DNA from 2 places in the Paenibacillus sp. FSL F4-0097 genome. Region 1 is predicted to be linked to the other one. Evidence: predicted binding sites of a transcription regulator. Region 1 holds the regulator's gene; the other holds the start of a gene.
The links. Region 1 encodes Rex, which represses fermentation and respiration genes when NADH is low (regulators of the CRP and FNR family bind a similar motif). Its sites were predicted from a motif close to TTGTGAAATATTTCACAA; they were not measured.
Positions count from the first base shown of each region.

Region 2: MHH86_RS03470 (flavocytochrome c) is a predicted target of Rex. The motif match lies at 1,870-1,887, and genes of this name have one in related genera.

Region 1 is NZ_CP151965.1:4,597,226-4,601,712, reverse strand. Features, by position in the region: gene dinG (ATP-dependent DNA helicase DinG) at 1-1,639, shown strand, start outside; gene MHH86_RS20625 (redox-sensing transcriptional repressor Rex) at 1,770-2,423, shown strand; gene MHH86_RS20620 (amidohydrolase) at 2,410-3,711, shown strand; gene MHH86_RS20615 (DUF5590 domain-containing protein) at 3,883-4,401, shown strand.
Region 2 is NZ_CP151965.1:788,410-792,896, reverse strand. Features, by position in the region: gene MHH86_RS03480 (response regulator) at 1-155, opposite strand, end outside; gene MHH86_RS03475 (sensor histidine kinase) at 130-1,764, opposite strand; gene MHH86_RS03470 (flavocytochrome c) at 1,989-3,779, shown strand; gene MHH86_RS03465 (PadR family transcriptional regulator) at 4,234-4,487, shown strand, end outside.

The DNA.
Region 1 (4,487 bases):
GGTGGCAAGCGATACCGATTCCTGTCTGGGACGTTCCTGTCCTTGGTTCCGCAAATGCTATTATCATAGGGCCAAGCATGAAGCTGGGATTGCTGACGTGGTCATTACGAACCACTCCAAGCTATTCGCAGATGTTAAAGCTGGGCACCAGCTGCTTCCAGCTTACGAGCATCTTGTAATTGATGAAGCACATCATTTAGAAGATGTGGCTGGTAAACATCTTGGCATGCATATGAAGCATTTCACTGTGGCACACACGTTATCGCGACTGTATAAAGATAGCCGAAACGGACAGCTTCCTGCTCTGCGCCAGATCTTACAGTCGTCAGGCAGTGAAGAGGCTTCAGAATGGAGCGGAGTCATCGATCGGATCTACCCGGATCTGCTTACTGTCAAAGAAACCTGGGATGCACTCAGCGACAAGCTGTTCAGCCTTTTGCCGGAACGCAGTGATGCAGCAGCAGGGGAAGCGGGACAACTGGTTATGCGTTTGCTTCCCGCCCGTAAGTCGAAGGATTGGGATGAATTAGTTGCGCTTGAGAACACTATGAATCTGACGTTAAGCGACATCATCCGTAAGGGTGATAAAATGCTTAATGAGATGCGTGACCAGGAAAGCCAATCCTCAGCAGACAGTCTTGTTACTGATATTAGCGGTTTATTTAAGGATTTGGCTTCCATACGTGAGCAAGTAAGATTCTTTATGGGGCTGAATGACGATAATGTAGTATATTGGCTGGAGGCAAATGGAAATTACCGCAGCAAATCACTGCAGATGTATGCCGTCCCTGTGGATGTTAGCAGCCAGCTTAAAGAGTTGTTCTTCGATAAGAAAAAAAGCATCGTGCTTACCTCGGCGACGCTGTCTGTAGATAAATCTTTTCAGTTTATGATTGATAATCTCGGACTTAACGAAGCTGCGGAAGAGGGACGTCTAATGACCTCACTCCTTCCTTCTCCCTTTAAGTATCGCGAGCAGGCGCTTCTAGTTATACCGCGTGATTTTCCTAGTGTGAAGGGCAGTGTGGGCGATGCTCGATTTGTCGATACACTCGTACAGTCGTTAGCAGAAGCTGCCAAAACAACACGTGGGCGGATGCTGGTTCTGTTTACTTCTTATAAAATGCTGCGTCAGGTATATGATCCGCTTAAAGAGGCTTTGGCCTCACAAGAGATTACGGTGCTTGGTCAAGGCGTGGAAGGTGGCAGCCGGAGCAAGCTGATCCGCCGCTTTCAGGACAGTGCAGCATCCGTTCTGCTGGGGACGAGCAGCTTCTGGGAAGGTGTAGATATTCCAGGTGAAGCACTGACTTGCCTGGCCATCGTGAGACTTCCGTTTCAACCGCCGAATCACCCGTTGGCGGAAGCGAAGTCGGAGTTATTGCAGGCTCAGAAGAAGAATCCGTTCATGAAATTGTCTGTTCCTCAAGCGGTTATTCGCTTTAAGCAGGGATTCGGAAGACTGGTTCGCACGGCGCAGGATCGCGGAATAGTTATTGTTTATGATACAAGGGTTATTGAATCTCATTACGGGAAGTATTTCCTTTATTCATTGCCTGGTCCCAAAATGGAGCATATGCTGACTGATCAAATGGTCCCCCGCATAGCGGAATGGCTAGAGGATGGCGGCGCTTCTTAAAATGCTCGTCTTCAGTTTAGCTCCTCCTTATCCTTAAGGGCGGTAAGTTACAGTACCGCCCTTAATAAGGAGAGGTATACGTTTGAATATGGATTTTCACAAGAACATTACTATTTTTAGGAGGAAAAATATGAAATCGGATAAAATATCAGAAGCCGTTGTTCGCAGACTACCTGTGTATTTGCGTTTTTTGAATGATCTCCAGAATCGCGAAATATTAACAGTTTCCTCTCAGGAACTTGGACAAAAGCTTGATCTTAATCCCGCACAGATTCGTAAGGATTTAGCGTATTTTGGTGACTTCGGCAGAAAAGGTATCGGCTATGATGTAACGTATCTTATTGAGAAAATCCGTCATATCCTGAAGCTGGATCAACAGCTTAATGTAGCTTTAGTTGGAGCAGGTAATCTCGGACATGCCTTGTCTAATTACAATGCATATCTCAAAGATACTATGAAAATCACCGCTATATTTGATTCGTACGCTCCTAAGGTTGGACGTAAGATCAACTCCCTTACTGTGCAACCAATGGATGAACTAGGCAGCACGATTCGTGAGCAAGGTATTCGCATTGCCATTATTACCGTACCTGATTCAGAAGCTCAAAATGTAGCAGATATTCTCATTTCTTCTGGGATTGAAGCAATTTTGAACTTTGCCCCTGTGATTCTGAAGACACCACCGAATATCCGGGTGCATGCAGCTGATTTTACAACTGATCTGCAAAGTCTTGCGTATTACTTGCGGGATGGAAAGGAAGAAAGCGAACATGAACAACAATAAAACGATAATTAAGGGCGGGTATTTTCTGACTCCGGGAACGGATGAGCCGGTTCTGAGTGGATATATGACTATTGAAGATGATTTAATCACTTACATAGGAAAAGAAGAGCCTCAGATGGAAGCTGGAGTGCAAGTGGTTGATGGCAGCCGTCTGCTGTTCATGCCTGGACTTGTAAACACACATGGTCATGCGGCGATGTCTTTGCTGCGTGGATATGGAGATGATTTAGCGCTACAAGTGTGGCTTCAGGAGAAGATGTGGCCGATGGAGGAAAAGTTCACCGGTGATGATGTATACTGGGGAACCTCCTTATCTGTATTGGAAATGCTGAAGGGTGGAACTACGACCTTCCTCGATATGTATGATCATATGGACCGAGTAGCTGAGGTAGCTGAGTTATCAGGTATCCGTTCCGTATTGATGCGTGGTGTGATTGGGTTATGTCCAGAGGATGTACAGAATCACAAGCTTGCGGAAGCGATTTCTTTTGCCCGTAACTGGCATGGAAAGGCTGACGGTAGAATTACTACTATGATCTCGCCGCACGCCCCTTATACTTGCCCTCCGGACTTCCTGGTTAAGTTCGTGCAGGCAGCGCATGATCTGGATTTACCGATGCATACGCATATGTCCGAAACGAAACGTGAAGTGGAACAAAATGTGGCGGATTACGGGTTGCGTCCTGTAGCTCACTTAGAGAAGCTTGGAATGTTCACACGTCCCTCGATAGTTGCACATGGTGTTCATTTAAATGATGAAGAGATTGAGATCTTGGCTCGCCATAATGTGGGTGTCTCTCATAATCCGGGCAGTAATTTGAAGCTGGCTAGCGGAGTGGCTCGGGTTACTGATCTTCTAAAAGCTGGTGTGAAGGTGTCTCTTGGCACGGATGGCGCGGCAAGCAACAATAACTTGGATATGTTTGAAGAGATGCGGCTTGCAGCTCTCATTCATAAGGGTGTCAGCGGTGATCCAACGGCTGTTCCAGCTCCAGAAGCTCTACGTATGGCTACAGAATATGGCGCCCAGTCCATCTTTTTAAATAATGTAGGTAGACTTGCTGTTGGGATGAAAGCTGATTTCATTGCAATTGATATAGATCAGCCGCATTTGCTGCCACACACAGATCTGTTGTCTCATGCAGTTTACTCTGCTAGCGCTAAGGATGTTGAGCATGTGTGGGTGAATGGTAAACAGGTCATCAAGCATGGACAATGCTTAACCCTGGATGAGGAAGCTATCCGGCGTAAAGCGCAAGAAGCCTTCGAAGGTTTATTGAAGCGTTAAGTCTGGAGAATAACGAATAAATAATAGGCTGCGACTTTTTGCTTTTAGCAAAAGTTGCGGCCTTTTGTACATTTTAAGGCTGGGAAAGCTAGAAAATTATGAAATTTTGGATAAACACGCGGGTGTGTTATATAATCAAAAAAGATATATTACTAGAAAGGGAGCTGTACCTTGAAGAAAAGGAAAAAATGGATCCTCCTGGGGTCAGTTCTGATTCTGCTCCTGGGGTTTGGACTTATCCAGTTCTATGCCTATATTATGAAAGATCAATGGAACGAGCGGGATATCGCCAAGGATGTTGCCAAAACCAGAGCGGGTCTAACAGAGGTAACCAAAGCACAAAAATCGGTTTGGGATGAAAATGCAGTGTACTGGGTTTTAACAGGAAAAAATGAAGCCGGGACTGCTCTTATGGTCTGGGTCCGCTTTACGGTAGATGGAAAATTTGCTGAAGGCGACGACGCAGTGTTTGCTGAGGAACTAAGTAAAGGAACCTCAGAAGCCCAAATACGCGGCATTATCAAAGCTGATCTTCCGGACATAACGATTGAACGCTTGCTGCCGGGAGTATATAACGGAGAGTATGCTTGGCAGCTTTTTTATAAACAGAGCGGTCGGTATTATTATCAATTTTATCGGTTTTCGGATGGGTCCCGAATGGGTGAAGGTTACAGTTTACCTAAAAGTTAAGCCGAACATAAGGAAATTAAGGGTGGCAATGTAAACAAGCGAACTTATTATAAGTTCGCTTGTTTACATTTATTTGATGTACAAAA
Region 2 (4,487 bases), 3.1 Mb from region 1:
CATACATGTGGTGGGGCTTCCTCCACCATATTCAATGCTTCGTTTGCACTTTTCGCTTCTCCTGCAACCTCAAAAAGATACGGACTCTCCTCAATGTATTGTCGCAAGCCTTTGCGAATGATCGTTTCATCATCGACGATGACAATCTTCCACATCTTCATTCCACTCCCCGTCCAAAGGTATTCGAATGACCATAACGGTAATGCCATCTTCGCTCTTCACTGCAAGGCCATATGGCACTCCGTAAGCTAGTCGAATGCGATGGTTTACACTGTATAGCCCAAAGCCTGTGGCAGAACGATCATATGTATCATCAAGAAGGGCTTGATTCATCTGTTCAAGCTTCTCTTCGGGAATCATAACCCCATTATTTTCAACCTTAATGACCAAATAATCGGCCTGTTTATATGCTGTAATCGAAATTTTGCACTTTTGATCCCCAAGTGGCTTAATCCCGTGATAAATCGCATTTTCCACCAAAGGCTGCAGCATGAAGCGAACGACTTGGCACTGAGCAAGCTTTTCATCATATCGAAGCTCGTAGTCCAGAATCTCCTCATATCGCACACCTTGAATATGAAGATAACTCTCGACATGATACAACTCCTGATCAAGCAGAATGTAGGGACTGCCTGTGCCAAGCCCTAATCGGAAATACGCGCTAAGCGCTTCCACCATCTCCACCACATTGTCTGCTCCATGTTCCGTTGCCATCCACTGGATCGTATCCAATGTGTTGTATAAAAAGTGCGGCTTGATCTGCTCATGAATCAGTCTGAGTTCCATCTCCTTTCGGTCCTGCTCCACAGCGTATAATTGAACAAGCATGTCATTGAAGCTTCGTCCAAGATCGCCGATCTCATCCGAGCGCGTAACATCTGCTCGTATGGTTTGGTTGCCGTTCTGCACATTTTCCATTACCTGGCGAAGCGACTGAATTGGACGAATAATGGAAGAAGCAAGCAGCACCAGAAAGACGATAAACGCACTACCGATAAGAACACCTACCAGCAATGCAGTCCGCTGGGTTTTGATCACCGCTAACGATAGACTTGAATTCGGTACTTTGAGTACTAACTTCCAGCCTTCCACATTTTGAATTGGAGCCTCAAATACACTCATGTTCTTCTTATCTGCTGCCTCCTCCGCTCCATCTTCTTCACCCAGCTCTCTGCAATCGACGATAAGCTGGCCTGACTGGTCATATAGCATTACATCTTGAGCAATCTCCCTCATCTTCTTGACGGAGACGGCTGCGGCAATATAAGCTACCTCATCATTCACCGATGGATTCACGCGATAAAGAATGACGACGATTTCGGCTGCATTCGCTTTGGATACGATCGGATTGCTCACCACATAATTGGTATCTGAATTCAGCAGTTTTCGATAGTAGGGTCGGTTTAGTATCGAAAAAGGCTTGTCCTTTGCTGACCAGGAATTTCCGTGAATATCCACCACTCGTATGGATTCGTACTCTACTTGCTTCTTCGCCTCGAACTTATCGATCTCTTGCAGCAATTCATCTCGTGTCCAATGATGGTCCGAAGCTAGAGAAGCAAGCATGTCTATCTCACCGATGCGCTGATTAAACCAATAATCGATCTGGTCGCTGCGTGCATTAACCACTTGCTGCGTTAAATTCTTATTCAAAGGGACAACCGTATGGTTCATCTCCAAATATATTGTTACAAGCAATGCAATAAACAGCAGCAAGAAGCAGCTTCCTGCGATTAATGTAATTTTTAAGTGAATTGATTTCATTGTAATCATAGCCCTTCACAATATCCGTTTCTTACATGCCCGAAAAAGACAAAAAAACACTAATCTGTGCAAATACATAATGCTGTACTAAATCTATAATAGGTCTTGTGCATATTTTCACATGAAACACCATTCATGTCTAGGCTAGAGATAAAGGATTTGTCTAGCAAATCTTCCTCTCCCTAGTGTATGTAACCAATTCACAACAGAATGAAGGAGATATTATGCGAACTCACACGAAAAAGCTGTTATCTATTCTACTAGTCCTCAGTCTTATGTTCACGCTTGCTGCCTGCGGCGGTAAAGATGCAGAACCCGCTGCAGATGCAAACGGAGTTCAAGTCTTTGAAGGAGTTGGGCAAGGTAAACATGGCGATATTAAAGTACAAGTCTCCTTATTAGATAACAAGATCACTGACATTAAAGTGACAGAGCATAAGGAAAATGAAGTACTTGCAGAACCTGTTTATACGCAGCTCAAGCAAGATGTCATGGCAACTAACAGCGCAAAAGTTGATGCCATTAGCGGATCTACAGTTACAAGCAAAGGATATCTCGAAGCCATTCAAGATGCAATTACGAAGTCTGGACTTACCCTTGTCGCTGGCGCTGCAGTCAGTGGAAGCAAAGACAAAGAAGAAGTCGAGCAAACCTATGATGTTGTCGTCATCGGTGCCGGGGGTGCTGGCTTTAGTGCGGCTATCGAAGCGAAGAGCGCTGGAGCTAATGTAGTTCTGCTCGAGAAAATGCCAGCTGTTGGCGGCAACACATTGATCTCCGGTGGTGAGATGAATGCGCCGGACAACTGGGTTGAACGTGCTCTTGGCATCACTGATGACACGGCTGACTTGTTCTATGATGATACGATGAAAGGCGGAGACAACCTCGGGGATCCAAAGATGGTTCGTATTCTTGCCGACAATGCTCTAGCATCTGCCGAATGGCTGCGCGATGATATCAAGGTAGAGTTCTTACCTGATCATCTGTTCCAATTTGGAGGCCATTCCAGAAAACGTGCGTTGATTCCTGTAGGTCATACAGGTGTTGAATTGATTACTAAGTTAAAAGCCAAAACAGACGCTGATCAAATCACGATCAAAACGAATATGAAAGCCGAAACCTTGCTGAAGGACGAAAGCGGCAAAATAACAGGTGTAACTGCGACTTCGGGTACTGGCGACAAGATCACATTCCATGCGAACAAAGGCGTCATCATCGCTACCGGTGGTTTTGGATCCAATGTAGAGATGCGTAAGAAGTATAACCCTAAAATGGATGAAAAATATATGTCTACCGATACACCAGGATCTACAGGTGACGGTATCGTTATGGCAGAAACGATTGGCGCCAAACTGACAAACATGGAGAGTATTCAAACGTATCCAATCTGTAATCCTGAGACAGGTGTTATTTCCCTGGTTGCAGATTCCCGCTTCGATGGTGCGATCCTGATTAACCAAGAAGGCAAGCGCTTCGTTGAGGAATTAGAACGTCGAGACGTTATTTCTAAAGCAATTCTTGCCCAAACGGGCGGATATACGTATCAATTATGGAACCAAGGTATTGAGGATATCGGTAAAACGATAGAAGTTCATCAAGACGAATACGATCAACTCGTTAAACAAGGCTTGCTCTTTAAAGCCGATACGATTGAGGAGGCAGCTGATTTCTTCAAAATCGACGTGAACACTTTGAAAGAAACGATTAATAAAGTAAATGATTATGCGAAAACAGGTAATGACCTTGATTTCAAACATCGCGGTGGATTGAAATCTCTTGAAAAAGGCCCTTACTACATCGAAAAAGCTGTACCCTCCGTTCACCATACAATGGGCGGCTTGGTGATCGACGAGAAGACTCGCGTATTGAATGAAAAAGGCGAGGTCATCCCTGGGCTGTTCGCTGCAGGTGAAGTAACAGGGGTCATTCATGGTGCAAACCGTCTTGGCGGTAATGCCATCGCTGATATCTTCACATTCGGCCGGATTGCAGGCAAACAAGTTGTAGCAGAGTAATCTTATTTTTTGTGTAACTGCTCTATTAATAAGGTAGACTTAAAAACGTGCAAGATAACTTGTAGAGTGCCGGTTGACTGCTAACTTTCAAGCTGCCCTCTATGACATAGCAAACCGCCCTGTTAGCAACATTGCGAACAGGGCGGTTTATTTATGTATTCGTGTCATCGTCATGAAAAAAATAAGCACTGTGACCAAAAGTGTGACCACGATGATCTTCACGATTTTTTTTATAGCGGAGCCTAGGGGCTACGCTCGTCAATTGCTACAGTATGTTCTATTATTAACGAAATAAAGTAACTTTCCAAAAAACATATTCCTCAAATGATAATATCTTGACTTGCATTACAAGTAACAATTGGATAGTATTTAATAGGTAGCTTGCAATACAAGCTACCTATTTATTTACTCAGTACCTTGTTGAACAATATAGCTAGAGGCTACAATTGGAGGAATGCACGTGTTCACTCAAATGGTTAGAGGGGTGCTTGAGGGATGTCTTCTTGCAATCATTGATGAAGAGGAAACATACGGATATGAAATTATGGAAAAGCTTGCTCTTAGTGGCTTCGTGTTCGCAAAGGAAGGGAGCATCTATCCCCTCTTACTTCGTCTGGAGAAAGAAAATTTTGTAGCAAGTACACTACATCCCTCTGCATCGGGGCCTAACCGCAAATACTATCGCCTAACCCTAAAAGGAGAACAGCA